Regions from separate parts of the Klebsiella ornithinolytica genome, predicted to be linked through region 1. Evidence: predicted binding sites of a transcription regulator. Region 1 holds the regulator's gene; each other region holds the start of a gene.
What was found. Region 1 encodes PurR, which represses purine synthesis genes. Its sites were predicted from a motif close to CANGCAAACGTTTGCNTG; they were not measured.

Region 1 (10,464 bases):
AAATGGATTTTTCAGTAATCACTTTATATTTCAACAGCAACAGCGATCAACCGGCTCTGCTGAAATGCGCTGCCTTGCGCTCCGGCGAAGGCTTAACCAGGTACATTTGTTAAATATACCCTTTATCATTGCAAGGCTTTTAACTCCCTTCTGCAAGTGTTAGCATTCCGATCACAATAAAAACCTGTTGCACTCGCCCCGGCGAGGGACAGTACATGCTGTTGTGGATGGTCAAACATCCTTTGAATGTGAGCTAGAAAACAAGAAGTTATAAGGAGAGTAACAATGTCGTTTGAATTACCTGCATTACCGTATGCAAAAGACGCCCTGGCGCCGCACATTTCCGCAGAAACCCTGGAATACCACTACGGCAAACATCACCAGGCCTATGTCACCAACCTCAACAACCTGATCAAAGGCACCGCGTTTGAAGGTCAATCTTTAGAAGCGATCGTCCGCTCTTCTGAAGGCGGCATCTTTAACAATGCGGCCCAGGTCTGGAACCATACTTTCTACTGGAACTGCCTCGCGCCGAATGCGGGCGGCGAGCCGGAAGGTGAGCTGGCAGCCGCCATCAATCAATCCTTCGGCAGCTTCGCAGAGTTCAAAGCGAAGTTTACCGACGCGGCAGCGAAGAACTTTGGTGCAGGCTGGACATGGCTGGTTAAAAATAGCGATGGCAGCCTGAGCATTGTCTCCACCAGCAACGCTGGCACGCCGCTGACCGGCGACGCCAAACCGCTGCTGACCGTGGATGTCTGGGAACATGCCTATTACATCGACTACCGCAACGCCCGTCCTGACTATCTGGCGCACTTCTGGGCGCTGGTAAACTGGAAGTTTGTGGCGGCCAACCTGGCGGCCTAAAACGCTAACGCAGAAGGGGAAACCCTTCTGCGAATACACCGACTACTGTCCGACCAACGCCTCTTCCGGCTGCGAACGCCCGCCGAACAGCACCAGCAGCAGCGCCACACCGGCAATTATCGCCCCCATCACCGGCACAAAGGCATAGCCCAGTCCGCCGGAAATCACCGCGCCACCGGCTGCCGCACCGAGCGCATTGCCAAGGTTAAAGGCCCCGATATTGACCGACGAAGAGAGCCCCGGCGCTTCATGAGCCACCCGCATCACCCGCATTTGCAGCGGTGGAACCACGGCGAAGGTCGCCGCCCCCCAGACCACCATACTGATTGCAGCCCCCAGCTGTGTCTGCGCCAGCAGCGGAATCGCCAGCATGATGACCATCAGCAGCAGCAGAAACCCCTTCAGCGTCCCGGAGACGGAACGGTCGGCGAATTTACCGCCGAGGTAGTTACCCAGCGAAAAGCCGACGCCAATCAACACCAGCATGGCGGTGACGAACAGCGGCGAGGCGTGCGTAATGGTGTGCAGCACCGGTGAAATATAGGTATAGAGGGTAAACATCGCGCCGGCCCCCAGCACGGTGGTCAGCAATGCGGAGAGCACCTGCGGACGAACCAGCACGGAGAGCTCCTGCTTTACGTTCGGACGCTCGCCAGCGCTGCCTTTGGGCAACGAAAACCACAGGCTGACCATCGCCACCAGCCCCAGACCTGCCGTCGCGAGGAACGACATCCGCCAGCCGATGGTCTCGCCAAGCCATGTCGCCGCCGGAACGCCGCCAATGTTAGCGATGGTTAACCCCATGAACATGGTCGCCACCGCACTGGCCTGTTTGTGTTTTGGCACCACGCTCGCCGCCACCACCGAACCGAGGCCGAAGAAAGCGCCGTGGTTAAGGCTGGTGATAATGCGCGAAATCAGCAGCGTGGTGTAATCCGGCGCCATTGAGGAGAGGACGTTACCCAGCGTAAAGATCGCCATCAGAAAAATCAGCGCATTTCTGCGCGCGCGATGAGAGAGCAGCAAAGTCATCAGCGGCGCCCCGACCATCACGCCGATCGCATAAGCGCTGATCAGCATTCCCGCCGCCGGAATTGACACGTCGACGCCTTTGGCAATTACCGGCAGCAGCCCCATCGGGGAAAACTCCGTGGTGCCAATACCAAACGCGCCTATCGCCAGCGCTAACAAGGGAAAGTTGATTTTCATTCAATGACTCCAGCAGACCGCCATCGGCGACGGTATCTCATCAGAAGTCAAAAGCATGACATCAATCACAAAAAAACAAAAGTAAACGAAATGGCAAAAGATTTTTGCGAAATTGATAATAATGGCGGGATGTCGGGGGAAAGAGGCCTCTCCCCCTGATAAATCAGTGCAGCACCGCTGTCAGGCCGGCGGCCACGATGAGACCCAGGACAATAATCGTTGTCGTCAGCGAAAACTTTAAATCTGTATCCATCAATTTTTCCCCCCAGTTATCCCCACATGAAAAGTGAGCTTGCTCATTTTTGCACAATATAGCGCAAAAATCTTCCATGTTTTAGGGTGATGCACATTTTTGCTCTTCCCCTTTGCCGCAAGATCGGACAAAATCCCACGCTAATTTGAAAGCGTATCGGCCATTGACCCCTTCCTGTCGTTCTGTGTCGTTTTCCCGACGTGATGCAATGTTGAAAATTGTATTCAGGGTGTGTATAGGCAAACGTTTACGTATCGATAATCAGACGATCAGGTCAAGGTCTGGAGTGAGAAGTAATGGCAACAATTAAAGATGTAGCGAAGCGCGCAAACGTTTCCACTACAACAGTGTCACATGTAATTAACAAAACCCGTTTCGTGGCGGAAGAAACCCGCAACGCCGTGTGGGCGGCGATCAAAGAGCTGCACTACTCCCCCAGTGCCGTTGCTCGCAGCCTGAAGGTTAATCACACCAAATCGATTGGCCTGCTGGCCACCAGCAGCGAAGCGGCCTATTTCGCTGAGATTATTGAAGCCGTAGAAAAGAGCTGTTTCCAGAAAGGCTATACCCTGATTCTGGGCAATGCGTGGAACGATCTCGAAAAACAGCAGGCCTACCTGTCGATGATGGCGCAAAAGCGCGTCGACGGCCTGCTGGTTATGTGTTCTGAATATCCGGAATCGGTGCTCAGCATGCTGGAAGAGTACCGCCATATTCCGATGGTGGTAATGGACTGGGGTGAATCCAAAGCCGACTTCACCGATTCGGTCATCGATAACGCCTTCGAAGGCGGCTATATGGCCGGTCGCTATCTGGTGGAACGCGGCCACCGTGAAATCGGCGTGATCCCGGGTCCGCTGGAGCGTAATACCGGCGCCGGCCGCCTGGCGGGCTTTATGAAAGCCATGGAAGAAGCGCAGATCGCCGTTCCGGAAAGCTGGATTGTTCAGGGCGACTTCGAGCCTGAATCCGGCTACCGCGCCATGCAGCAGATCCTCAGCCAGCAGCATCGCCCGACGGCGGTCTTCTGCGGCGGCGACATCATGGCGATGGGCGCAATCTGTGCTGCGGATGAGATGGGACTGCGCGTGCCGCAGGACATTTCGCTGATCGGGTATGATAACGTGCGTAACGCCCGCTATTTCAGCCCGGCGCTGACCACCATCCACCAGCCGAAAGATTCGCTGGGGGAAGCGGCCTTCAATATGCTGATGGATCGTATCGTCAACAAGCGTGAAGAGTCGCAATCTATTGAGGTTCACCCGCGGCTGGTAGAGCGTCGCTCCGTCGTAGACGGCCCGTTCGTCGATTATCGTCGCTGATCGCCCGTGCGGCGCCGGTTACTCCGGCGCCCGCAGCCACTCCCGGTTCAACGTTTCGCTGTCCCCCAGATAATCCAGCAGCCACGACAGCGCCGGTGACGTGTCGCTCTGCTGCCAGGTCAGGCAGCACGCGGCGTCCGGGAACGGGTTTTCCAGCGCCAGCGCGGTCCATTCACCGCGGTCAATCCAGGGGCGAGCAAAATGGCTCGGCACCATCCCTACGCACAATCCCGCCGAGAGGCAGGTAGCTGATGATTCCCAGTCCGGCACCACTACCCTTTTCTGGTTGTCCAGTAGCCAGGTCGTGCGTTTCGGTAACGAACGGGAAGTGTCCTCCCGGACCAGCGACGGCCAGTTGCGCAACACATCATCGCTCAGTGGCCCGTTCATCTGCGCCAGCGGGTGATGGCTGGCCACTACGCAATGCCAGCTCAGCATTCCCATATCGCGAAAGGCGTAGCGCCCCCCGACCGGAATCGAACGCGTTGCCCCGATAGCCAGTTCCACGCGCCCGTCGGCCAGCGCGTCCCAGACGCCGTTGAAGACCTCCTGAAAAACAATCAGCTCGACATCGGGAAAGTGACGATAAAAATCGACAATCATCTGACGCATACGGGCCGGTTTAACAATGTCGTCTACGGCTATCGACAGCTGGCCGCGCCAGCCGTTGGCTATCTGCTGACACTGCTGGCGAGTGATCTGCATTTTTTTGATAACAGATCGTCCTTCCTGTAAAAACCAGAGCCCGGCGGGGGTCAATTCGACATCGCGATGGCGGCGTTCAAAAAGCGGTACTGCCAGCCACTCCTCCAGCTGACGTACGGTATAACTGACCGCCGAAGGTACGCGGTGCAGCTCCTGAGCCGCTGCGCTAAAGCTGCCGTTGCGGGCGACAGCATCAACAACTTCGAGTGAGTATTCGGACCACATATTCTGCCTGCAAAAATTTTGAATGCATGTAGCAAATATTAGCGTTTCACAAGCCAGAATGCACTCCCTACACTCTGCGGCATCATACCTGCACCTATAAGAGAATGTTATGCAACAACCCGGGAAAGGATTTTTAGTGTGGCTGGCGGGACTCAGCGTGCTGGGTTTCCTCGCCACCGACATGTATCTGCCGGCCTTTTCGGCCATCCAGCAAGATCTCAATACGTCTGCGGCGTCGGTCAGCGCCAGTCTGAGCCTGTTCCTCGCCGGCTTCGCCATCGGACAGCTGTTCTGGGGCCCGCTCTCGGACCGCTACGGACGTAAACCGATTCTGCTGACCGGGCTGGCGATCTTCGCTATCAGCTGTCTGGGAATGCTGTGGGTGCGGGATGCCACCCTGATGCTGGTGCTGCGCTTTATTCAGGCGATCGGCGTCTGCGCGGCGGCGGTGACCTGGCAGGCGATGGTCACGGATTATTATCCAGCCCAGCGCACTAACCGTATTTTCGCCACCATCATGCCGCTGGTGGGTCTATCGCCGGCTCTGGCGCCGTTGCTCGGCAGCTGGCTGCTTGCCCATCTGGAATGGCAGGCCATTTTTGCCACCCTGTTTGCCATCGCCCTGCTGCTGATGGTACCCGCCCTACGCCTGAAGCCGGTCGTCAGGCCGCAGGGTGATGTCCGCGAGAAGTTGACCTTTATGACGCTGCTGCGTTCGCGCGAATACAGCGGCAACGTGCTGATTTACGCCGCCTGCTCCGCCAGCTTTTTTGCCTGGTTGACCGGGTCGCCGTTTATTCTCCATGAGATGGGCTACAGCCCGACCGCTATCGGTCTTAGCTATGTTCCGCAGACAATCGCCTTTTTAGTCGGTGGCTATGGATGCCGCGCGGCGCTGCAGAAATGGCAGGGCCAACAGCTGCTGCCCTGGCTGCTGGTGATTTTCGCCGTCAGCGTGGCTGCAACCTGGATGGTTGGTCGGGTTGAAGATGTCTCAATCATTGCGGTGATGATTCCCTTCTGCGTGATGGCCGTTGTCAATGGCGGGATTTACCCGATTGTTGTCGCCCAGGCACTGAAGCCGTTCCCGCAGGCGACCGGCCGTGCCGCCGCGCTGCAGAATACGCTGCAGCTTGGTCTGTGCTTCCTGACCAGTCTGCTGGTCTCCGCGCTGATTGCCACACCGCTGCTCACCACCACCAGCGTGATGCTGGTCTCGATCGTGCTGGCCGGGCTGGGTTATTTTATGCAGCGTCACAGCGCCTGCCTGACTACCGAATCGTCGCATGCATAAACGCGTTTCGGCGATGTTAAGGCTCAGTAATTAGCCTGCTAATATATTTTTATTGAAAGCCGGATTTCAGCGGCCTATACTGAACCGGCTTCACATAAATAAAATATTTTTTACGATTAACGGCAGCAGGATGCGTCCCGTTTCACCATGGAAGGCCTTTCGGCAAGGGTTATCGCCCTTCCTCTGTTCTACGTCGGATAGCAGCTTCACGGATATTCCGTGAGATTTCTCACAAAGCCAAAAAAGCGTCTACGCTGTTTTAAGGTTCTGATCACTTGGGCGTGATGGAGAAGCTATGAGTTCATCGTGTATAGAAGAAGTAAGCGTACCAAACGACGACTGGTACCGAATTGCAACCGAATTGCTCGGTCGCGCGGGCATTGAGGTCAATGGCCCCGCCCCCTCCGATCTGCGGATTAACAATCCGCTCTTTTTTAAACGCGTTTTACAGGAAGGCTCGCTGGGGTTAGGCGAAAGCTATATGGACGGCTGGTGGGATTGTGAACGGCTGGATATATTCTTCCATAAAGTACTGCGCGCCGGGCTGGAAAATCAGCTCCCGCATCATCTCAAAGATACGTTGCGCATCGCAGGTGCTCGCCTGTTTAATCTACAAAGTAAAAAGCGCTCCTGGATTGTCGGAAAAGAACATTACGACCTCGGCAACGATCTTTTCAGCCGTATGCTCGACCCCTATATGCAATATTCCTGCGCCTACTGGAAAGAGGCGCAATCGCTGGAAGAGGCGCAGGTGGCAAAATTAGATCTTATTTGTCGCAAGCTGCAGCTGGAACCGGGGATGCGGGTGCTGGACATTGGCTGCGGCTGGGGTGGTCTGGCTTACTATATGGCCAAAAATTATCACGTTAGCGTAGTCGGCGTGACCATTTCTGCCGAGCAGCAGAAAATGGCTCAGCAAAGATGCGAAGGGTTAGACGTCACCATTTTGCTGCAGGACTATCGCGATCTGCATGACCACTTTGATCGCATTGTTTCCGTCGGGATGTTTGAACACGTGGGACCTAAAAATTACGCCACCTATTTTGAAGTGGTGGATCGTAATTTGAAACCTGACGGCCGTTTTTTATTGCACACCATTGGCTCCAAAAAAACGGACCACAGCGTCGATCCGTGGATCAATAAATATATTTTCCCCAACGGTTGTCTGCCTTCGGTTCGTCATATCGCGCAAGCCAGCGAATCCCATTTTGTGATGGAAGACTGGCACAATATCGGCGCCGATTACGATACTACGCTGATGGCCTGGTACGAACGTTTCCTGGCCAGCTGGCCCGATATCGCCGATAACTATTCGGAACGGTTTAAACGTATGTTTAGTTATTATCTGAACGCCTGCGCGGGGGCTTTTCGCGCGCGCGATATTCAGCTCTGGCAGGTGGTCTTTTCTCGCGGTGTTGAAAACGGCCTTCGCGTCGCCCGCTAAAAATATCCCCCGCTAAAACGGGGGATATTCTTTTCTTTTATGCTTCATCCGGCGGCGGCGCCCGATCATTCATCGCTCAGGTGTTGTGCCGCTTCTTTGGCCGCCAGCACACGTTCCACGGTATCCACTACCGCCTGCGTTTGCGGGTCGATCTCAATATTCACCCGATCGCCGAGTTTTTTAATGCCAAGCGTGGTGCGCTGCAGCGTTTCCGGGATCAAATGCACGCAAAAACGCGTCGGGGTCACTTCTCCGACCGTCAGGCTGATCCCGTCAACGCCGATGAATCCTTTATAGAGGATATATTTCATCAGCGTCGGGTCCTGAACCTTAAACCAGATCTGGCGGTTATTTTCCGAGGTCAGGATCTTGACGATTTCCGCCGTGGTCATAATATGACCGGACATCAGATGACCGCCGATCTCATCGCTGAATTTTGCCGCTCGTTCCACGTTCACCACGTCCCCCACCTCTACCGCGCCGAGGTTGGTAATACGCAGCGTCTCTTTCATCAGGTCAAAACTGATACGCGGACCGTCAATTTCGGTGACTGTCAGGCAGCAACCATTGTGCGCCACCGATGCCCCGGTCTCGATGCCGGCAAGCATATGCTCAGGCAGCTCCACCACATGGGTGCGAAAATTGGGTTTTTCATCGATGGACACCACTTTAGCGGTCCCCTGCACAATGCCAGTAAACATGCTTTACTCCTGTAGACTTTCGTGACGGTATCATTACCGTTATACCTGTCGGGAACAATACCAGTTGGCAAAACAGGTTGCCAGCGCGCATCGTGCCCTACCATTTTTTCACTGGCTTAATGGCGCATCATCGCTACAATAGACTGGAAAACCCCTCAGCTCTTTCTTCTTGCTGCCAATTACGGCGGCTTTTTTAGTCTCAAAATAACAACAATATAAAGGTGTTCACGTGCAGAAGTATTTTATTGAAGCGCGTCAGTTATTAGCCCTGGCCATTCCTGTGATCCTGGCACAGGTCGCCCAGACCTCTATGGGCTTTGTCGATACCGTGATGGCGGGTGGCTATAGCGCCACCGATATGGCTGCCGTCGCGATTGGGACCTCTATCTGGCTCCCCGCAATTCTCTTTGGCCACGGTCTGCTGCTGGCGCTGACGCCGGTTATCGCCCAGCTAAACGGCTCCGGCCGCCGCGACCGCATTGCCCATCAGGTTCGCCAGGGGTTCTGGCTGGCGGGATTCGTTTCGCTGCTGGTTATGGTCGTGCTGTGGAACGCCGGGTACATCATCAGCTCGATGCACAATATCGACCCGGCCCTCGCTGAAAAAGCGGTAGGCTACCTGCGCGCGCTGCTGTGGGGCGCCCCCGGCTACCTCTTCTTCCAGGTCGCTCGTAACCAGTGCGAAGGCCTGGCGAAAACCAAACCGGGGATGGTGATGGGATTTATCGGCCTGCTGGTCAATATTCCCGTTAACTATATCTTTATCTACGGCCACTTTGGCATGCCTGAGCTGGGCGGCATCGGCTGCGGCGTGGCGACGGCATCCGTTTACTGGGTGATGTTCTTCTGCATGATCTCCTGGGTACGTCGCGCCCGTTCTATGCGCGATATCCGTAGCGATGAAGGCTTCAGCGGACCGGACTTGAACGTGCTTAAACGCCTGGTGCAGCTGGGACTGCCGATTGCGCTGGCGCTGTTTTTCGAAGTCACTCTGTTTGCGGTCGTTGCGCTGCTGGTTTCTCCATTGGGCATTGTGGACGTCGCGGGCCATCAGATAGCCCTGAACTTCAGTTCGCTGATGTTCGTTTTACCCCTTTCGCTGGCGGCAGCGGTCACCATCCGCGTCGGCTTCCGTCTTGGGCAGGGTTCCACCCTCGATGCGCAGGTTTCTGCCAGAACCGGGGTTGGCGTTGGCGTCTGCATGGCCGTGATCACGGCGATTTTCACCATCCTGATGCGTAAGCAGATTGCGCTGCTGTATAACGACAATCCGGAGGTGGTCCTGCTGGCTTCCCAGCTGATGCTGCTGGCCGCGATATATCAGATCTCCGACTCCGTCCAGGTGATTGGTAGCGGGATTCTGCGCGGCTATAAAGATACGCGTTCGATCTTCTTTATTACGTTTACCGCGTACTGGGTGCTGGGACTGCCGAGCGGCTACCTGCTGGCCTTAACAGATACGCTGGTTCCGCGTATGGGTCCCGCGGGTTTCTGGTGCGGATTTATTATCGGGCTCACCTCGGCAGCGGTGATGATGATGCTGCGGATGCGTTTCCTGCAGCGTCAGCCGTCCAGCGTGATTTTGCAACGCGCGGCGCGCTAACGCCCAGCGGCATCCTGTTCCCGGGGTGCCGCTTCTCACCGTCGTACGGATTCAGCGCGGGCCCAGCGCAGCTCTTAATGCGTCAACAAAGCATTTAATTTTCGTCGTCCGCCGACGTCCGGCCGGTACCAGAATATGCATGGGCCGCGCCGGTCCTGAGAATCCGGCTAAAACCTGTACCAGGCTCCCCCGCTCCACTTCGGTTTTCAACACATCTTCCGGCCCGAGGGTAATACCGTGCCCGGCGATAGCCGCATTCATCAGCGCCTTCCAGTCATTCGCGCGAAACCGCCCGGAGGGTTTGACCTCGAACATCTCCCCCTGTTTCTCAAATCGCCACCGGCAGGCGCTGCCCGCCGACCAATGTCCATAAACCAGACACGCATGATGTTGAAGATCGGTCGGCGTCTGCGGTTCGCCGTGACGCAAAATATAGTCCGGTGACGCGCAGGCAATCAGCCGGTATGGCAGCAGAGGCCACGCCACCATCGAGCTGTCGGCCAGCTCACCGATGCGCACGATCACCTCAAACTCCTCTTCAATCGGGTCGACAATGCGGTCGCTCAACGTCAGTTCAACCTGAACGTCAGGATAGCGGGCAAGATAGTCGGTAATAAAGGCCGCGAGCGCATGCGATCCAAATGTGACCGGCGCATTCACCCGGATGATGCCTGAAGGTGTCGCTTTCATCTCCTGTGCCACCGCGTCCGCCTCAGCGATCTCCGCCAGTACCACGCGGCAGCGTTCATAATAGCTACGCCCGATATCGGTGAGCGTCTGTCGCCGCGTGGTGCGGGCGATTAATGAAGTGCCGAGGTGTGCTTCAAGCGCCGCCACGTGT
Region 2 (10,464 bases), 1.1 Mb from region 1:
TCTGGCCGTTTCTTTATTCCCCCTCCGGGCGCTGCATCCCGGCAACCTGCGGCATCACTTCGCGCATCAGATCGAGAAACTTCCGCAGGCGGGTCGGATAATAACGCGCCCACGGATAGACCAGGTGGACCGGCAGCGGAGAGGCCCGCCACTGCGGAAATGGCTCAATCAGCCGACCGGCGGCAATATCCTCCGTCACAGCCCAACTCGACACGATAGCAGCCCCCAGCCCCGCCAGCGCCGTATTACGGGCCACATACACGCTATCGGTGCTCAGGCACGGCACAATACCAAACGAAAGCTCCCGGCTATCCTCCTGATGCTGCAACTCCACTTCATGTTGATAAAAGGTACTGATGGCCACCCACGGCAGCCGCGACAGATCCTGAGGTATCGCTAATGCCGGATAGCGCGACAACAGCTCCGGGGCGACCACCAGACTACGCGGAACTTCGGCCAGCAGCACCGACACCGTGGCCGGGTCAACTTCAGCCCCCACCCGAATCGCACAATCGATATTGTCACTGAGAAAATCGACGGTTTTGTCATTCAGCATCCACTCCACCGCCAGCTGCGGATAGCGCTGCAGAAAACTGACCAGCGGCCCCAGCAGCTGCTGCTGACCAAAGGCATGAGGCGCACGCACGCGCAGTACCCCTACCGGCCGCTCGTCGGCGATACTCATCTCGTCCTCCAGCGCCAGCCAGGCATCTACCACCTGACGCGCATGCTGGTAACAGCGTTCGCCATCATCGGTGAGCTTCATCGCATGGGTTGTGCGCAGGATCAGCCGGCTACCGAGCATACTCTCCAGCGACTGCAGACGGCGGCTGACCGTCGCCTGGGTAGTCTCCAGCTGCCGCGCCGCCGAAGAGAGTGAACCGGCCTCGACGATTCGAATAAAGGTCCGCATCAGTTCGATGCGATCTATACGCTCCTGCCTCTTCATTATCATTTTCTCTATACGTGAAACGTATAACCGTTTTACCACCACGCTATCTACCGCGCCAGCGGCATTCGGGGAAGAATAGCGCCATCTCATCTACGAGGACTTCATCATGACCCCGACTCCACTATCCTCCCGCGAGGCAGGCTGGATCATTTTTATACTCGCTCTTGGCGCTGGTTTTAGCGTTGCCTCTATTTATTACGCCCAGCCCCTGCTCCCGCTGATGGGTGCCAACCTGCGCCTGAGCGTTGAAGGGATGGGTCTCGTCCCGACCCTGACCCAGGCGGGCTACGCGCTGGGCATTCTGTTTCTGCTGCCGCTCGGCGATCGCCACGACCGGCGGACGCTGATTCTGCTGAAAAGCGCGGCGCTGGCGGTCCTGCTACTGCTGTGTAGCCTGACGGACCAGCTCACTTCACTGCTGGTGGTCAGCTTACTGATCGGGATGGCCGCGACGATGGCGCAGGATATTGTTCCGGCAGCAGCGATTCTGGCCCCGGCCGGTAAGCAGGGAAAAATGGTCGGGACGGTGATGACCGGCCTGCTGCTGGGGATTCTGCTCTCGCGGACCGTCAGCGGCCTGGTCGGGGCGCTGTTCGGTTGGCGGGTGATGTATCAGGCGGCAGCCGTGAGTATCGCTCTCATCGGTCTGCTGATGTGGCGTATTCTTCCCCGCTTTGCGATTCACTCCACGCTAAGCTATCCGCAGCTGATGAAATCCATGGCGCATCTGTGGCAACGCTATCCTGCGCTGCGACGCGCGGCAATGGCTCAGGGCTTTTTATCCATAGCCTTCAGCGCCTTCTGGTCAACGCTGGCGGTGATGCTGCTCGCACATTATCAGATGGGCAGCGCCGTGGCCGGGGGATTCGGCATCGCCGGAGCGGCCGGAGCCCTTGCCGCCCCGCTGGCGGGTGGCCTGGCCGATAAATATGGCGCGGGAAGAGTCACTCAACTGGGTGCAGGCCTGGTGACCCTCTCTTTTGCCCTGATGTTCCTGATGCCGGTCCTGCCGCCACATGGTCAGCTGCTGCTAATCGGTCTTTCGGCCATCGGCTTCGATCTCGGTCTACAGTCCAGCCTGGTCGCGCACCAGAATCTGGTTTATAGCCTCGAGCCGCAGGCTCGCGGTCGCCTGAACGCCCTGCTGTTCACCGGCGTGTTTATTGGGATGGCGCTCGGTTCAGTACTCGGCAGTCGGCTATACGTGGTCGCCGGCTGGAACGGTGTTGTTGTTCTGGCCGTGGTCACCGGCGCGATTGCGCTCGCGATTCGTCTGCGGGAAAGCGCCCGTCTGGCATCCGTAGCGCGCGCAGTCCGATAAAAAAAGACCCGCTCCGCCATGCGGAACGGGTCTTTTTCAATCCGGCGAATGACCTCAGGCCGTACGTCGGGCAAACTCTTTTACCCGGAAGCCCAGCGCCATTAAGGTGGCAAAATACGCCACTACGCCCGCCGCCACAACCGCCATCAGGCGCAGCAGACGGAACGGCATGGAGCCCTGCGACCACTCCGGCATGATATACATCATACCCAGCAGCGCCGCCGACATCACCAGCACCGCAACCACCAGGCGCAGCAGGAAGGAGAACCATCCCGGCTGCGGAGTAAAGATCTTTTGCTTACGCAGCTGCCAGTACAACAGACCGGCGTTAAGACAGGCCGCCAGGCCGATAGAGAGCGACAGCCCGGCATGCTTCAGCGGGCCAATAAAGATCAGGTTCATCACCTGGGTCATAATCAGCGTAACGATCGCGATTTTTACCGGGGTTTTAATGTCCTGCCGTGAATAAAAGCCCGGCGCCAGTACCTTAACGACAATCAGTCCCATCAGTCCGACGGAGTAAGCCACCAGCGCGCGTTGGGTCATCGCCGCATCAAACGCGCTGAATTTCCCGTACTGGAACAGCGCCACGGTGAGCGGCTTCGCCAGGATCCCCAGCGCCACGGCGCTTGGCAATGCCAGCAGAAAGCACAGGCGCAGCCCCCAGTCCATCAGGCGGCAGTACTCATCATGATTACCGCTGGCAAAGCTTTTTGACAGCGATGGCAGCAGGATAGTCCCCAGCGCCACGCCAAGGACCCCGGACGGAAACTCCATCAGGCGATCCGCGTAATACATCCACGACACCGAACCGGATACCAGGAACGAGGCAAAGATGGTGTTGATAATCAATGAAATCTGGCTGACGGAGACGCCGAGGATCGCCGGCCCCATCTGTTTGACCACCCGCATTGCGCCGGCATCTTTCAGGTTAATGCGCGGCAGAACCAGCATGCCAATCTTTTTCAGATGCGGCAGTTGATAGGCCAGCTGCAGCACGCCGCCGACGGTGACCGCCCACGCCATCGCCAGCATAGGCGGATGGAAATAGGGTGCGGCAAACAGAGCAAAACCAATCATACTGACGTTGAGGAACGTCGGAGCGAAAGCGGGAACGGAAAAACGGTTCCAGGTGTTGAGAATCGCCCCGGCTAGCGACGCCAGTGAAATCAGCAGAATATAAGGAAAGGTGATGCGCAGCAGCTGGGTGGTCAGGGTAAATTTATCCGGGCTGTCGGCAAAACCGGGCGCGGTCACGGTAATCACCCAGGGTGCCGCCAGCATTCCAAGAACGGTAACGACCGCCAGAACCAGCGTCAGCAGGCCAGAGACATAGGCCACAAACACGCGGGTCGCATCTTCGCCCTGCTTGCTTTTATATTCGGCAAGAATGGGAACAAATGCCTGAGAGAACGCCCCTTCAGCGAAGATACGGCGCAGCAAATTCGGTAATTTAAACGCGACGAAAAAGGCATCCGTCGCCATCCCTGCGCCAAAAATTCGGGCGACGATAGCATCACGCGCAAACCCCAAAACGCGTGAAAACATGGTCATCGAACTGACTGCTGCCAGTGATTTTAAAAGGTTCATTAACGTGTTATTCCACAACCCTGAAGTAAAACGCCCGCGATTGCGGGCGCTGGAAAGTGGCGATAGTCTACCGGGTTCGTCATGAATTACTACTCCCAGATGTTACAACCAATTATTCACTCATTGCCTCGCGCCAGAGTTTTTCGACCACCCGTTGCGCCAGCAGCGCCTGTTCACCCGCAGTTTCCGGAACCGTCTGATTTTGCACGCATTCGATGAAGTGGCGAGCGCAGCCGGCAAAACCCCGTTGCTCGAGCGTGGTTTGCCAGCCCGGAACCGGGCGCATAATCACCCCCTGACCGCGCTCTTCCTGCCATTCACGCATATCACAGACGGCGTACAGTCCGCCGTCAGTCACCGCCTGCACCCACTCCCGCTGACTACCGGCACGCCGGTGCATGCTGGTGGTGACCTCCAGTTGAGGCGTGCTGAAGTGGTGTTCGGCGTAGAGCATTTCGCCCTGAGCCGTGGTGTGCAGCGAGCCGCCGCTCAGGCGCGCGGTACCGCCCGCCAGCCACAGCGCGGTATCCACCACATGCAGATAATCATCCAGCAACGTAAAACGCAGATCGTGGCCGATGCTGTCGCTGCGATGTTTATCCATGCGCAGCGATGCGGCGCCGCCCATCTGCGTTTTGAGTTCACGATACAGCGGCGCAAAGCGACGGTTAAAACCGACCATCAGCGTGAGCTTGCGGCGCGCCGCCAGTTCGACCAGCGACTCTGCCTCATTCAGCTTATCGGCCAGCGGTTTATCCACGCACACATGCACCCCGGCATGCAACAGGCGGCTCACCACCTCAAAATGCGAAGCCGTTGAAGTATGCACAAAGACCGCGTCACACTGCGCCGCCAACTGCTCCAGCGAGTCGGCATAAGGAATGCGCCAGGCGTCGCAGATGCGTAGCGCTTTCTCTTTACCCGGCGACCAGGCCGCCTGCAGCGTCCAACCGTCTGCGGCGCCCAGCACCGGCAGCCAGGCCTTCTGCGCGATGCCCCCTAACCCCACCACGCCAATGCGTAATTTCGCGGTCACGATTAATCTCCCAGGTGAGCCAGCAGCGAGGCCAGCCGCTCTTTCAGTTCCGCGACTTCGCCTTCCAGCGCCTCAACCCGCGCGAGAAGATCATCGGCCGGCGGCGAGACGGCCTCGACGGCGGTAATAAGCGAGTCCATATCATCGCAGAACAGATGCATATAGCGGGATTCTCGTTTCCCTGGCTCGCGCGGTAGACGAGCGACGAAAGGTCCGTCATCCCGGGTTGCCAGCGTTTCCAGCACGCTCTCCACTTCCGCCATATCGCTAAAGTCATACATTCGCTGCGCTCGGCTGCGCAACTCGCCCGGCGTCTGCGCGCCGCGCAGCAGCAGCGTCGTCACGATCGCCACTTCCGCCGGAGACAGTTTCAGATCGCCAAACTCGGAATTACAAAAGCGCTGTTCATATTTGGTCACCCGATTGCCGAAACCGCTGACCGTACGCAGGTAATGGCGTTTGACCAGGGCATCCAGCAGATCCTGAATATCACTTTCGCTCAGCGACATCACCGGCTCACGATTGGTTTTCTGATTGCAGGCGGTCACCACCGCATTGACCGACAGCGGATACTGCTCAGGCGTGGTTACTTGTTTTTCCAGCAGACACCCGATGACGCGCGCTTCGTGTGCGGTTAACTGATATTTCATGCTCTCTCCTCAGCGACCCGGAGTCCAGTCCGGTGTCGTCAACGCCGTCAGTACATGGTCACGCCACTGCCCGTCAATCAGCAGATAATTTTTGGCGTACCCCTCTTTTTCAAAGCCAAGACGAGCCAGTAAATCGCCGCTACGTTGATTATGCGGCATGTAGTTGGCCATGATGCGATGGATATGCTGCGTGCGCTGCATATAGCGAATCGCCGCGGTCAGGGCCTCAAACATCAGCCCCTGGCCTTGCCACTTCTCGCCAATGGAATAGCCGAGGTAGCAGGCATGAAACGACCCGCGAACCACATTGGAAAAATTTGCCACGCCGATAATCTCTTTCTCTTCCGGATCGAGCAGCGCAAAATAGAATGCCGAGCCCTGTTTATGAAACTCGGAAATCATCGATAAACGCGCCTGCCAGCCAGAGGGGTAGCAGTGGCTGTCATCGCGCACTGGCTCCCAGGGTTTTAAGAACCCTTTATTCTCCGCGTAATAATCGGCCAGACGCCAGGCGTCACGATCGTATACCAGCCGCACCACCAGCCTGTCCGTCGTCAAACGCACCTTAGGTACGTTACTGCGATAGCCAAACATTCCCTTCTCCTGTTCCCCTGACTGATTACCCTGCTCCTTTCACTATACCTGTCCTGAACGGTTGTGTGAAAACAGCAACATACCATTTTCTGCACCATCTCCCTTTTTCGATGAATAGACTCTATCGTTCTTGCTTTTTGATAAAAAAATATTGTCGCAATGATGCTGGGAAAGTCAGCATCTTCCCCGCACACTATCCGGGTAACTCTTTATTTTCCCTGGAGGGGAAATGTCCCGCGTATCGCAGGCAAGGAGCCTGGGTAAATATTTCCTGTTGGTCGACAACATGCTGGTGGTTCTGGGCTTTTTTGTCGTCTTCCCGCTAATTTCTATTCGCTTTGTTGACCAGATGGGCTGGGCGGCGCTGATGGTCGGGATTGCGCTCGGCCTGCGCCAGCTGGTACAGCAAGGATTAGGCATTTTTGGCGGCGCGGTCGCCGATCGCTTTGGCGCCAAGCCGATGATCGTCACCGGCATGCTCATGCGCGCGGGCGGTTTCGCGGCGATGGCCGTGGCCCATGAACCGTGGGTTCTGTGGCTCTCCTGCATTCTCTCCGGGCTCGGCGGCACCCTGTTCGATCCGCCGCGCGCCGCGCTGGTGGTCAAGCTGGTGCGTCCGCATCAGCGCGGGCGATTCTTTTCGATTCTGATGATGCAGGACAGCGCCGGGGCGGTGATTGGCGCCCTGCTCGGCAGCTGGCTGCTGCAATACGACTTCCGCCTGGTCTGCAGCGTGGGCGCGGCGTTGTTTGTCGCCTGCGCCGCGTTCAACGCCTGGTATCTCCCGGCGTGGAAGCTTTCCACCGTGAAAACACCGGTGCGGGAAGGCCTGGGCCGGGTGCTGCGCGACAAGCGCTTTGTCACCTACGTTCTGACGCTCACCGGCTACTATATGCTGGCCGTCCAGGTGATGCTCATGCTGCCCATTATGGTTAACGACATCGCCGGTTCACCGACCGCGGTAAAATGGATGTATGCCATTGAAGCCGCTATATCGTTAACCCTGCTCTATCCCATTGCCCGCTGGAGCGAACAGCGATTTCGCCTGGAGCATCGGCTGATGGCCGGGTTACTGGTGATGACCCTCGCCATGTTGCCTATTGGCTTGACCAGCAATTTACAGCAGCTGTTTACCCTGATTTGTATCTTCTATATTGGATCGATCGTTGCGGAACCGGCGCGGGAAACCCTGGGAGCCTCTTTAGCCGATGCCCGGGCGCGCGGCAGCTATATGGGCTTCAGTCGGCTGGGGCTGGCCTTTGGCGGCGCATTTGGCTACGCCGGCGGCGGATGGTTGTTCGATGCGGGTAAAGCGCTGAATCAGCCCGAACTGCCGTGGCTGATGCTGGGTGTTATCGGCCTGTTTACCTTCATTGCTCTGTGGTGGCAGTTCAGCCAGAAGCGGTCGACGTCCGGCATGCTGGAGCCACGTACCTGACCAGAGATTTAAGGTAAGGCCTGTTTTCAGCATTTTCCGCTAGTGCGTCGAATGCTGGCAGGCCATACTGCTTTATGTCAGGATAAGTCCTGGCATGACCGTTAAGGAATCTAATGAAAAAGATGTTTATCGTGGCCGCGCTCATTGTCAGCGGCCTTCTGAGCGGCTGTAACCAGCTCACACAGTATTCAGTTAGCGAGCAGGAAATTAACCAGGCGCTACAGAAACGTAACCATTTCGCCAAAGATATCGGCCTGCCGGGCGTGGCGGATGCCCATATTGAGTTACACGATCTGACCAGTGCGATTGGCCGTGAAGAGCCGAATAAAGTGACGCTGAGCGGCATTGCCAACCTGGATCTGAACTCGTTATTCGGCAATCAGAAAGCCACCATCGACCTGAAGCTCAAGGCGCTGCCGGTCTTTAATAAAGAGAAAGGCGCGATCTTCCTGCAGGAGATGGAAGTGGTTGATGCGAAAGTGTCGCCTGAGAAACTGCAGTCCGTCGTACAGACCCTGATTCCCTATCTGAATCAGTCTCTGCGTAGCTATTTTAACCAGCAGCCGGCCTACGTTCTGCGCGAAGATGCCAGCACCGGCGAAGCGCTGGCGAAAAAATACGCAAAAGGCATCGAGGTGAAACCGGGCGAAATTATCATCCCGTTCACCAATTAATACGACGGGCGCTGCCGCGCCCGTTTTTTTACGGAAATTGATGCAAAGGAAAACGTTTACGCTTATCCTTAGTGCCCGGCAAAAACAGCCCTGATGACTGACCCTATTAGCCGGAGCTTTCCATGACAGCACAATCCCAGGTATTGAAAATCCGCCGCCCTGACGACTGGCATATCCATCTCCGCGATGACGATATGCTGAAGACCGTCGTGCCTTACACCAGTGAATTTTATGGCCGGGCGATCGTGATGCCGAATCTGGTGCCGCCTGTCACCACCGTTGAAGCTGCGATAGCCTATCGCCAGCGTATCCTTGACGCCGTTCCCGCCGGGCACGACTTTACGCCGTTGATGACCTGCTACCTGACCGATACGCTCGACCCGGCGGAGCTGGAGCGTGGATTCCACGCTGGCGTATTCACCGCAGCCAAACTCTATCCGGCCAATGCCACCACCAACTCCAGCCACGGCGTCACCAGCATCGATGCCATCATGCCGGTGCTGGAGCGCATGGAAAAGCTGGGCATGCCGCTGCTGGTTCACGGTGAAGTCACCCACGCCGAGATTGACATCTTCGATCGCGAAGCGCGCTTTATCGAAACGGTAATGGAGCCGCTGCGTCAGCGTTTACCGGGCCTGAAAGTGGTGTTCGAACATATCACCACCAAAGATGCCGCCGAATACGTTCGCGACGGTAACGAACTGCTGGCCGCGACCATTACGCCTCAGCATCTGATGTTTAACCGTAATCACATGCTGGTTGGCGGCGTGCGTCCCCATCTTTACTGTCTGCCGATTCTGAAGCGCAATATCCACCAGCAGGCGCTGCGTGAGCTGGTTGCCAGCGGCTTTAGCCGCGCGTTTCTGGGAACCGACTCCGCTCCGCACGCCCGCCATCGTAAAGAGGCCAGCTGCGGATGCGCCGGTTGCTTTAACGCGCCGACCGCGCTGGGCAGCTATGCGACGATATTTGAAGAGATGAATGCCCTGCAGCACTTCGAAGCGTTTTGTTCACTCAACGGCCCGCGCTTCTACGGCCTGCCGGTGAATGATACCTTTGTTGAGCTGGTGCGCGAAGAGAGCACCGTCGTTGAAAGCATCGCCCTGCCGGACGACACCCTGGTGCCTTTCCTTGCCGGTGAAACCCTGCGCTGGACGATGAAAAAATAAAAGCGCTGCCCCTTGTTGTAAACGCAAACTGAATACTGTATAAATAACCAGTATATTACACAGGGGGCAATCATGCGCATCGAAGTGTCTATCGCCAAATCTACAGCCTTACCGCACGGCGCCTTAGAAGCGCTAAATAATGAACTCTCCCGACGCATTGAACAGCAGTTCCCGGCTCTTCCAAGCCAGGTAACCGTACGCTTTGCCGCCAATAACAATTTGTCCGTCATTGGCGGCCTGAAAGAAGATAAAGACCGGATAAGCGAAATCCTGCAAGAAACCTGGGAAAGCGCTGATGACTGGTTTGTCCATGACGCATCCTGACGCCTCTCTGGCAGCATGCCGCAGCAGAATGGCACGGGCTCTGAACAAACAGAGCAGGCCAGTCTGAAGCAAAAGCTGCCGGAACATCGCGTCAGGCACAGCAAATTCAATTTGCTCCCTCATTGTGCTTTTTTTGCCGGGTCGCCCCGGCTTTTTTATCCCCGTTGCAATCTCAGACTTTTCTTTTTCCTCCTGATTATTTCCTTTAAAAATAACGATGCACGGCACTAAATTTGCGCAAAAAAGCACCAAACAGATGAAAGCTCGCCCTGTTTGATTTAATTTCTCGAGTTTATTCTTAACAGCTGATATAATTAACTTGCTTCAAAAAATATGCATTAAACCTCGAGAATTGTTGTCTTTTAACATATGAATAAGGGGTTATGATGGAAAAGAATAATGAAGTCATCCAGACCCATCCCCTCGTCGGATGGGACATCAGCACCGTTGATAGCTACGATGCAATGATGTTGCGCCTGCACTACCAAAACCCCACTCAAGAAAGCAGTAACGAAGCTGAAATTGGCCAGACGCTCTGGCTAACGACGGAAGTCGCACGTCAATTTATTTCTATCCTGGAAGCAGGTATTGCGAAGATAGAATCAGGTGAATACCAGGCAAACGAGTACCGCAGGCATTAATGATTATGCCGCGATCGATATATGCTAACTAAACAGGCACCTGCGGGTGCCTGATTTATTTTCGGGCTTGTATAT
Region 3 (10,464 bases), 1.3 Mb from region 1:
GCCCGATGGAACCGCCGATGGCGAAGCCCAGCAGAGCACGCCACGAACTGATGGCCAGGTGTTGCCACAGTTCGCCGCTGGCGGAAAGCGTCCAGAAGGCCTTGAGCACCCCCTCCGGAGAGGGAAGGATGCGGGTGGATAACCAGCCCACGGAAGAGGCGAGCTGCCAGATGATGACGGTCCCCACCGGCAGAAGCCAGGGGGCAACCCGCAGCAGCAGCTTTTGCGCAGACGTAGCCATGGCGTGCTCCTTAGCTTTGTGCGACTTTGCGCGGAATAAACTCGTTTGCCACCGCCTCGCCCTGCAGACCCAGAGGTTGCGGTTGCGGAATCGACGGGATAGTGACATCCAGCAGCGGGAACAGCAGTTCGCCGACGCGATAAGCCTCTTCAAGATGCGGATAGCCGGAGAAGATGAAGCTATCGATACCCAGCGCTGCATATTCATTGATTCGTTCAGCAACGGTAGCCGCATCGCCGACCAGAGCGGTTCCCGCCCCTCCGCGTGCCAGCCCGACGCCGGCCCACAGGTTAGGGCTGATTTCAAGCTTGTCGCGCCGACCGTTGTGCAACGCGGCCATCCGCTGCTGTCCGACGGAATCGGTTTTGGCAAAGGCGGCCTGCGCCCGGGCAATGGTATCGTCATCAAGATGCGAGATGAGGCTTTCGGCCGCTTCCCAGGCCTCTTCATTGGTTTCCCGGACAATCACATGCAGACGAATACCGAAACGGACCCTACGACCGTGGCGGGCGGCTTTTTCACGCACCTGGGCGATTTTTTCCGCAACCTGCTCCGGGGGCTCTCCCCAGGTGAGATAGAGATCGACCTGCTCGGCGGCGAGATCCTGCGCCACGTCGGACGACCCGCCAAAGTAGAGCGGCGGGCGCGGCTGCTGCAGGGGAGGGAATAGCAGCTTCGCGCCGCGTACCCGCTGATGTTTTCCATTGAAGGTCACGGTTTCACCTTCCATCAGGCGGCGCCAGATATGAGTAAATTCAGCAGAGGCTTCGTAACGTTCGGTATGGTCGAGGAAAACTCCGTCGCCGGCGAGCTCCTGCGGATCGCTGCCGGTCACCAGGTTAAACAACGCCCGGCCGTTAGACAGGCGGTCGAGCGTCGCGGCCTGGCGGGCGGCGACAGTCGGGGAGGTCACGCTCGGGCGCAGGGCGACAAGAAATTTCAGACGCTGGGTGACGGGAATCATCGAAGCAGCAACCAGCCACGCATCTTCACAGGAACGTCCGGTCGGGATCAGGACGCCGGTAAAACCGAGGCGATCCGCGGTTTGCGCAATTTGCTGCAGGTAGCCGTAATCAACCGGGCGGGCGCCCTCTTCAGTCCCCAGGTAGCGACCATCACCGTGGGTCGGTAAAAACCAGAACATATTCAGACTCATGATTTTGCTCCTTGTGCGGTTGCGGGCAGCCAGATGCGGGTACGGATGTCGACTTTTTTCGGCACCAGCTTATTCTCGTAGAACAGATCGGCGGTTTGCTGTTGCCGGGCGGCGGTTTCGCTACTGACCGGAGTGATGGTGGTCGGCGGCCGATGATCCAGATAGCTGGCGATCACCGTTTCAGGGAGTCCCATCGTTTTTGCCAGCAGGGTAATGCTCTGCGGGCGTTGGCTCAGCGTCAGGGCATCCGCCTGGCTGAATGTATCGAGCACGCCGCTAATAAAGGCGCCGTTCTTTTCTGCATAGGGGCGTGAAGCCAGATAGAAAGAGCCGGTTTGTTTCAGATCGGTTCCGTCTTTAAGCACCCGGGCGCTCGCTTGTTGCAGAGCGGCTGAATAGTAGGGATCCCAGATAGCCCAGGCATCAACATTGCCCTGTTGAAACGCCGCGCGGGCGTCCGCGGGGGCAAGATAAACGGGCTGAATATCGCTGAATTTCAGTCCCGCCTGCTGCAATGCCCTTAGCAGCAGGTTGTGGGAGCTGGAGCCTTTCTGAAACGCGACTTTGCGACCCTTCAGTTCAGCGACGGTTTTGATTGGGCTATTTTCCGCAACCAGAATCACTTCCGCTTTTGGCTTCGGCGGTTCCGAGCCGACGTAAACCAGATCGGCTCCGGCGGCCTGGGCGAAAATCGGTGGGATATCGCCGGTACTCCCCAGATCGATACTGCCGACGTTTAGCGCTTCAAGCATTTGCGGACCGGCGGGAAATTCTACCCAGGAGATGTTGGTGTTCGGGTAGCGCTTTTCCAGCAGCTGATGGCTTTTAGCCAGCACCATACTGACGCTGCCTTTTTGGTAGCCGATGCGCAGCGCGTCCGGCGCGGATTGTGCGGCATGGCTCAGGGCCGATAGCGTCAGCAACCCGCCCAGCGCGAGAGTCCTGAAAAGGTTATGCATGTTCCACCCCGCGGAGGGTCTTGAGCGCGGGAGCGCGGCTGGTCGGGCGATGCAGCGCCTGCCAGAAGGTCTCCAGCGCCAGATCGAGCCGCCCCTGCAGATTAGGGGTAAACTGCGGTTTATGTTGATAGTCGGTAACCTGGCTATCGTCGGCAAACACTCCGTGCAGAATCTCCTGCGCTTTCAGGGCGTTGAGCACCGGCTTCAGTGCATAATCCACCGCCAGCATGTGGGCGATCGTGCCGCCGGTCGCCAGCGGCAGGACGATTTTTCCCTCCAGCGCCCGTTCCGGGAGCAGGTCGAGCAGCGTCTTCAGCGCGCCGGAAAAAGAGGCTTTATAGACCGGGGTAGCGATGATAAGCCCGTCGGCGCCTGCCAGCTGTTCATTCAGCGTATGTAATGCCGGGTTATCGAAGCGAGCATACAGCAGGTCTTCCGGAGCAAAATTTTGCAGATGCCAGTGGCAGACTTCAACATCTGCCGCGGAGAGCGTCTCTCTGGCATATTCCAGAAGCGCGCTGGAACGGGAAGGGTAACGCGGACTGCCCGCAAGTGTAATGACACGCATCTTCTCTCTCCTTATAACCAAATGTTTGCATTTATCTATAATTGATAACATTTAATGGCAGTGTGACAGAGCCGATTTATTTCCCTAAATGATTTTTCCACCCTAGTTTTGTCAGAAATTGCATAACGCGGGGGAGAAAAGTAAACGTTTGCGTTGGATGCGAGATTTTTTGTCGTAGGTCAATTCCCTTTCAGGCGTCGATCGAACATAATACGCCCCCGGTTTGCACACCGGGAATCCAGGAGAGTTCATGTACTACCCCTTCGTTCGTAAAGCCCTTTTTCAGCTCGATCCTGAGCGCGCTCATGAAGTTACTTTTCAACAATTACGCCGTGTATCAGGTACGCCGCTGGAAATGCTGGTCCGTCAGAAGGTACCGTCCAAACCGGTCACCTGCATGGGTCTCACGTTTAAAAATCCGCTGGGTCTGGCCGCTGGGCTGGACAAGAACGGCGAGTGCATTGATGCGCTCGGCGCCATGGGTTTTGGCTCCATTGAAATTGGTACCGTAACGCCGCGTCCGCAGCCGGGGAACGATAAGCCGAGGATCTTCCGTCTGGTGGATGCCGAAGGTTTGATCAACCGCATGGGCTTTAATAACCACGGTGTTGATAACCTGGTTGAGAACGTTAAAAAGGCGCATTTTGACGGTATTCTCGGTATTAATATCGGTAAGAATAAAGATACGCCGGTTGAGCAGGGTAAAGATGATTATCTGATTTGTATGGAAAAAGTCTATCCGTATGCCGGGTATATCGCCATTAATATCTCTTCACCGAATACCCCAGGCCTGCGCACCTTACAATACGGCGATGCCCTGGATGATTTACTCTCTGGTATTAAAAATAAGCAGCTTGAGCTGCAGCAAAAGCATCAGAAATATGTTCCAGTCGCTGTGAAGATCGCGCCGGATCTTTCTCTTGAGGAATTGATCCAGGTGGCCGATAGTTTAGTTCGTCATAATATTGATGGCGTCATTGCCACCAATACTACCCTCGATCGTTCGCTGGTCCAGGGAATGAAATTCTGTGATGAAACCGGTGGTCTCAGCGGTCGTCCGTTGCAATTAAAGAGTACGGAAATTATCCGTATGCTGGCGACAGAATTAAATGGTCGTTTGCCCATTATCGGAGTCGGAGGGATTGACTCGGTGATCGCGGCACGGGAAAAAATCGCCGCCGGTGCCAGCCTTGTCCAGATTTATTCCGGATTTATTTTTAAAGGCCCTCCGCTGATTAAAGAAATTGTTACCCATATCTAATCTTTTCCCCCTCTGATCCCCCCCAGGGCTTTATTTCCGGCCCTGGTTGTTTTATATTCCTTCATTGTTGCTTATTTAGACATTTTAGTCTTTTCTTAATTTTGGAAATTATTCTGCTGCAGGATGCTATTGCATAAGAGATGCACGGGAAAGAGGACGGGGGAACGATGCGAATTAAACCTGACGATAACTGGCGTTGGTATTACGATGAAGAGCACGATCGTATGATGCTCGATTTGGCCAATGGTATGTTGTTCCGTTCGCGGTTTGCGCGTCGAATGTTGACGCCCGACGCCTTCTCACCTTCCGGATTCTGTGTTGACGATGCCGCGCTGTATTTCTCTTTTGAAGAAAAATGTCGCGATATCGAGTTATCTAAAGAGCAGCGCGCGGAATTAGTTCTCAACGCGCTGGTCGCCATTCGCTTCCTGAAACCGCAGATGCCAAAAAGCTGGCACTTCACAACGCATGAGGTCTCCTGGCAGCCCGCCACCGGCGATGCCGCCAGCGCCTGGCTCAGCGATAGCGGACAGCAGGTTAATCTGCTGGTGGTTGAACCGGGTGAAAATGCCGCGCTCTGTCTGTTGGCGCAGCCGGGCGTGACGGTCGCCGGGCGAGTCATGCAGCTGGGGGATGTGATTAAAATCATGAATGACAGGCTGCAACCGGCGCAGGGTATGACCAGCTACAGCCTGGGTCAGGCGGTCTAAAACGCGCTAAGGCGCCAGCCGTAAGGCCGTTTTCGGTATACAGCTACAGCACAGAATCGTACCATCGCCAGCGACCGCGTTTTTCTTCAACGGGCTGACCTCGCCTTCTTCCAGTCTGATGCGGCAGCTGCCGCAAATCCCAGCCCGACAAGAGTAGGGGATGCGAATGCCTTTTTGCTCCAGCTGCTCCAGCAATACCTGCTGATTATTGCCGCTAAACCGCTGCCCCTGCCATTCAATTTCAATGACCGCATCCGGCTGTGCGACAACCGCCGGCGTATCGTCGCTCTCGCCTGCGCCGTAGGCTTTTGCCGGGCCGCGAGTCAGCACTTCCACTTCATCGCCCACGCGCACGACGCCGCTGTTGCGGGCAATCAGGTTTTGCCCAAAATCGACATCGCCGTTATCCAGCGCGGTGCGGAACTGCTGCAGCGTGGCCAGCGGTTCACCGGAGGGATGCTTTTGCCCCCGTTCCGGACTGACGGTCGTCAGCACGCAGCGGCTACATGGTTTGGCGACGTCAAAAACCACGTCACCAATGCGAATCACTTTCCAGGTATCCTCTTCCCAGGCCGCCGCGCCGATCACCACCAGATTAGGGCGAAACTGCTCCATTCGTACGCTGGCCGGACAGCGTTGTTGCAGATCGCGCAGTGAGGCTTCGTTAGCCAGCAGATAGGGGAAACCATCGGCGAAGGTGAGTGGGACGGCATCATGGCGCTTCACCCGCCGGGTGAGGTGAGGGCCTAACCAGCGGAGCTGAACATCGCGGTTAAAGAAACCGCTGAGCCACTGGTTGACCGATGGCGGAGCAATCAGCGCGGTGAAGTGATTCCCCCATACCTCGGTAGGCGCACCCTGCGCTGAAAAATCGCTGAAGCGCACTATCGCGCTGCTGCCGTCTACCGCCGTCAGATGAATACCGTCGTGCAGCGGGGATGGCGTAAACTTCACCATCTGTGGAAACTGGCGGGCAGTAATAAAGGTGCCATCGGTTTCCGTCACCATAAAGGCGCGATCGAAGGCCAGGCCGCTGATATCGGCAAACGCGTGCGTCAGACCAATTCCACGCATGGATTTGACGGGATGAATAAAAAGTCGCGATAGCGTTATCATGCGCTGCCTCTGGGCTTAAAAATAAGCCTTTAACTTTATGACATGGGGCGCATATTGGCTATAATGCGCAACAATTTTCTTTTAGTAAAAGTGACGATATGAATTCTCTGTTTGCCAGTACGGCTCGTGGCCTTGAAGAGCTGTTAAAAACTGAACTGGAAGCACTTGGCGCGGTGGACTGCCAGGTTGTCCAGGGCGGGGTCCATTTTCAGGGGGATACGCGCCTGTTGTATCAAAGCCTGATGTGGAGCCGACTGGCTTCGCGCATCATGCTGCCGCTGGGCCAGTGTAGCGTGTATAGCGACCTGGATCTGTACCTCGGTGTGCAGGCCATTCCATGGACGGAGATTTTCACCCCTGACGCCACCTTCGCCGTCCATTTTAGCGGGCTGAACGATGAGATTCGCAACAGTCAGTACGGGGCGTTAAAGGTTAAAGATGCGATCGTCGATAGCTTCACGCGTAAAAATCTGCCGCGGCCAAACGTCGATCGTGAAAACCCCGATCTGCGGATTAATGTCTGGCTGAATAAAGAGACGGCGCACATTTCACTCGATCTCAGCGGCGAAGGTCTGCACCTGCGCGGCTACCGCGACGGCACCGGCATGGCGCCGATCAAAGAGACGCTCGCTTCGGCGATCGTCATGCGCTCTGGCTGGGTTCCGGGAACGCCGCTGCTCGATCCTATGTGCGGCTCCGGTACGCTGCTGATTGAAGCCGCTATGCTGGCGACCGACCGCGCACCGGGTCTGCATCGCGGTCACTGGGGCTTCAACGGCTGGCTGCAGCACGATGACGCGGTCTGGAAAGAGGTGAAGGCCGAAGCACAGACCCGCGCACGTAAAGGGCTGGCGGCCTATGAGTCGCGTTTCTATGGCTCTGATGTCGATGCCCGCGTCATTGAACGCGCGCGCAGCAACGCCCGTCGCGCGGGCGTCGGCGAACTGATTACATTTGAAGCGAAAGATGTTGCCCAACTCAGCAATCCGCTGCCAAAAGGCCCGTACGGGACCGTTATCAGCAACCCGCCGTACGGCGAACGTCTTGAAAGCGAGCCGGCGCTGATTGCCCTGCATAGCCTGCTTGGTCGGACGATGAAAACCCAGTTTGGCGGCTGGAATCTGTCGCTGTTCAGCGCATCGCCGGAGCTTCTGAGCTGCCTGCAATTGCGTGCGGACAAGCAGTTTAAAGCCAAGAACGGCCCGCTGGACTGCGTACAGAAGAATTACCATCTGGCGGAAAACGACGGCAGCGGCGCGGTCTCCCTGGCGGAAGATTTCGCTAACCGCCTGCGCAAAAATCTGAAGAAATACGAGAAATGGGCGCGTCAGGAAGGGATCGAGTGTTACCGGCTGTATGATGCCGATCTGCCGGAGTATAACGTCGCGATCGACCGCTACGGCGAGTGGGTTGTGGTACAGGAGTATGCGCCGCCGAAAACGGTTGATGCGCATAAAGCGCGTCAGCGTCTGTTCGATATTATCGCCGCAACGATCTCCGTGCTTGGCATTGCGCCGAATAAGCTGGTGTTGAAAACCCGCGAGCGGCAGAAAGGGAAAAACCAGTATCAGAAAATGGCCGAGAAGGGCGATTTCCTCGAGGTTCAGGAGTATAACGCGCGTCTGTGGGTCAACCTGACCGACTATCTGGATACCGGTCTGTTCCTTGACCACCGTATTGCGCGTCGCATGCTGGGCCAGATGAGCAAAGGGAAAGACTTCCTCAACCTTTTCGCCTACACCGGCAGCGCCAGCGTTCATGCCGGCCTCGGCGGGGCGCGTTCAACGACCACCGTCGATATGTCGCGAACTTATCTTGAATGGGCCGAACGTAACCTGCGCCTCAACGGCTTAACCGGGCGCGCGCATCGCCTGATGCAGGCTGACGTGCTGGGCTGGCTGCGCGAGAGCGATGAGCAGTTCGATCTGATCTTTATCGATCCGCCGACGTTCTCTAACTCAAAACGCATGGAAGATGCCTTCGACGTGCAGCGCGACCACCTGCGTCTGATGACGGATCTCAAACGTCTGCTGCGTAAAGGCGGCACGATTATGTTCTCGAATAACAAACGCGGTTTCCGTATGGATCATGACGGGCTGGCGCAGCTGGGGCTGAAAGCGCAAGAAATTACCCAAAAAACGCTGTCTCAGGATTTCGCCCGTAACCGTCAGATCCACAACTGCTGGCTGATTACTGCAGCCTGAAAGGAATAAAGAATGTCATTAATTAGTATGCATGGTGCCTGGCTCTCCTTCAGCGACTCTCCGCTGCTGGATAATGCCGAGTTGCATATCGAAGATAACGAACGCGTCTGTCTGGTCGGGCGCAACGGCGCGGGCAAATCCACCCTGATGAAAATCCTTAACCGGGAGCAGGGGCTGGATGACGGGCGCATTATTTATGAGCTGGATCTGGTGGTCGCGCGACTGCAGCAGGATCCGCCGCGTAATGTGAGCGGAACCGTCTATGATTTCGTTGCCGAAGGCATCGCCGAGCAGGCGGCCTATCTCAAAGGCTATCACGATGTTTCGCAGTTGGTGATGACCGACCCGAGCGACAAGAACCTGAATGAACTGGCGCGTCTGCAGGAGCAGCTGGACAATTTAGGGCTGTGGCAGCTCGACAGCCGTATTAACGAAGTGCTGGAGCAGCTTAATCTCGATGCCAACGCCGAGCTCTCCTCGCTCTCCGGCGGCTGGCTGCGTAAAGCGGCTCTCGGCCGCGCCCTGGTCAGCGGGCCGCGCGTGCTGCTGCTCGATGAACCGACCAACCACCTGGATATTGAAACCATTGACTGGCTGGAAGGTTTCCTCAAGACCTTCAAAGGGACCATTATTTTCATCTCGCACGACCGTTCCTTTATTCGCAACATGGCGACGCGGATTGTCGATCTCGATCGCGGCAAGCTGGTGACCTACCCGGGGAACTACGATCAGTATCTGCTGGATAAAGAAGAAGCGCTGCGCGTGGAAGAGCTCCAGAATGCGGAATTCGATCGTAAGCTGGCGCAGGAAGAGGTGTGGATCCGTCAGGGGATCAAAGCGCGTCGTACCCGTAACGAAGGGCGTGTGCGGGCACTGAAAGCCATGCGCCGCGAACGTGGCGAGCGCCGTGAAGTGATGGGCAGCGCGAAGATGCAGGTCGAAGAGGCTGCTCGCTCGGGTAAGATTGTCTTCGAAATGGAGAACGTCAACTACCAGGTTGATGGCAAGGTCCTGATTAAGGATTTCAGCGCCCAGATCCAGCGCGGTGACAAAATTGCCCTGATTGGCCCGAACGGCTGTGGGAAAACCACGCTGCTGAAATTGATGCTTGGTCAGCTGAAAGCGGATAGCGGACGTATTCACGTCGGGACCAAGCTGGAAGTGGCCTACTTCGACCAGCACCGCGCGGAGCTTGACCCGGATAAAACGGTGATGGACAACCTTGCGGAAGGCAAGCAGGAAGTGATGGTCAACGGTAAGCCGCGCCACGTTCTGGGCTACCTGCAGGACTTCATGTTCCATCCGAAGCGCGCGATGACACCGGTGCGCGCGCTCTCCGGCGGTGAGCGTAACCGCCTGCTGCTGGCGCGTCTGTTCCTCAAGCCCAGCAACCTGCTGATCCTCGATGAACCGACCAACGATCTGGATGTCGAAACCCTCGAACTGCTGGAAGAGCTGGTGGACGGTTATCAGGGCACCGTGATGCTGGTCAGCCACGACCGTCAATTCGTCGATAATACCGTTACCGAGTGCTGGATCTTCGAAGGGGAAGGGCGCATCGGGCAATATGTCGGCGGCTATCACGACGCCCGCGGCCAGCAAGCGCAGTATCTGGCGCAAAAGCAGCAGATTAGCAAAAAAGCGGTAGAGGTTGCTCAACCGAAAGCAGAAAGTGTCAAACGAGCATCAGGCAAACTAAGCTATAACCTGCAGCGCGAACTGGAACAGTTGCCACAACGGCTCGAAGAACTGGAAACCCAACTGCAAACCCTGCAGGAACAGGTTGCCGATCCTTCTTTCTTTGGCCAGTCCCATGATCATACGCAGCAGGTGCTGGCGCAGCTGGCCGAGGCGGAACAGGCGCTGGAAACTGCCTTTGAACGCTGGGAATATCTCGAAGGATTAAAAAACGGCGCATAAGCTGAGGAGTTTTCATGTGCGATCATCATCATGCTGCGCGGCATATCCTGTGCCCACAATGTGATTTGCTGGTGGCTTTGCCGCAGCTGGAGCATCGCCAGAAAGCCGTGTGTCCGCGCTGCGGCACGACGCTGACAACTTCGTGGGACGCGCCCCGGCAGCGTCCTACAGCCTATGCGCTGGTGGCGTTGTTTATGCTGCTGTTGGCCAATCTGTTTCCCTTTGTGGATATGAAGGTGAGCGGTCTCAGCAGCGAAATCAAGCTGCTGGAAATCCCCGGTGTGCTGTTTAGCGAAGATTACGCCAGCCTCGGCACCTTCTTTTTACTC

Region 2: the regulator PurR is predicted to act here: its motif matches at 8,301-8,318, upstream of pyrC (dihydroorotase).
Region 3: the regulator PurR is predicted to act here: its motif matches at 3,062-3,079, upstream of pyrD (quinone-dependent dihydroorotate dehydrogenase).

The regions. Positions count from the first base shown of each region.
Region 1 is NZ_CP130153.1:2,368,241-2,378,704, reverse strand. Features, by position in the region: gene sodB (superoxide dismutase [Fe]) at 286-867, shown strand; gene Q1L34_RS11100 (MFS transporter) at 910-2,076, opposite strand; gene cydH (cytochrome bd-I oxidase subunit CydH) at 2,240-2,329, opposite strand; gene purR (HTH-type transcriptional repressor PurR) at 2,626-3,651, shown strand; gene punR (DNA-binding transcriptional activator PunR) at 3,670-4,581, opposite strand; gene punC (purine nucleoside transporter PunC) at 4,691-5,875, shown strand; gene cfa (cyclopropane fatty acyl phospholipid synthase) at 6,171-7,319, shown strand; gene Q1L34_RS11070 (riboflavin synthase) at 7,385-8,020, opposite strand; gene mdtK (MdtK family multidrug efflux MATE transporter) at 8,250-9,623, shown strand; gene Q1L34_RS11060 (LysR family transcriptional regulator) at 9,675-10,464, opposite strand, start outside.
Region 2 is NZ_CP130153.1:3,515,150-3,525,613, forward strand. Features, by position in the region: gene Q1L34_RS16840 (LysR family transcriptional regulator) at 14-1,042, opposite strand; gene Q1L34_RS16845 (MFS transporter) at 1,059-2,273, shown strand; gene murJ (murein biosynthesis integral membrane protein MurJ) at 2,328-3,863, opposite strand; gene Q1L34_RS16855 (Gfo/Idh/MocA family protein) at 3,976-4,899, opposite strand; gene Q1L34_RS16860 (YceH family protein) at 4,902-5,549, opposite strand; gene rimJ (ribosomal protein S5-alanine N-acetyltransferase) at 5,559-6,143, opposite strand; gene mdtH (multidrug efflux MFS transporter MdtH) at 6,373-7,581, shown strand; gene Q1L34_RS16875 (lipoprotein) at 7,695-8,255, shown strand; gene pyrC (dihydroorotase) at 8,378-9,424, shown strand; gene dinI (DNA damage-inducible protein I) at 9,497-9,748, shown strand; gene bssS (biofilm formation regulator BssS) at 10,135-10,389, shown strand.
Region 3 is NZ_CP130153.1:3,657,888-3,668,351, reverse strand. Features, by position in the region: gene ssuC (aliphatic sulfonate ABC transporter permease SsuC) at 1-241, opposite strand, end outside; gene ssuD (FMNH2-dependent alkanesulfonate monooxygenase) at 252-1,397, opposite strand; gene Q1L34_RS17590 (sulfonate ABC transporter substrate-binding protein) at 1,394-2,356, opposite strand; gene ssuE (NADPH-dependent FMN reductase) at 2,349-2,924, opposite strand; gene pyrD (quinone-dependent dihydroorotate dehydrogenase) at 3,175-4,185, shown strand; gene zapC (cell division protein ZapC) at 4,353-4,895, shown strand; gene Q1L34_RS17570 (YcbX family protein) at 4,902-6,011, opposite strand; gene rlmKL (bifunctional 23S rRNA (guanine(2069)-N(7))-methyltransferase RlmK/23S rRNA (guanine(2445)-N(2))-methyltransferase RlmL) at 6,110-8,215, shown strand; gene Q1L34_RS17560 (ABC transporter ATP-binding protein) at 8,228-10,135, shown strand; gene pqiA (membrane integrity-associated transporter subunit PqiA) at 10,150-10,464, shown strand, end outside.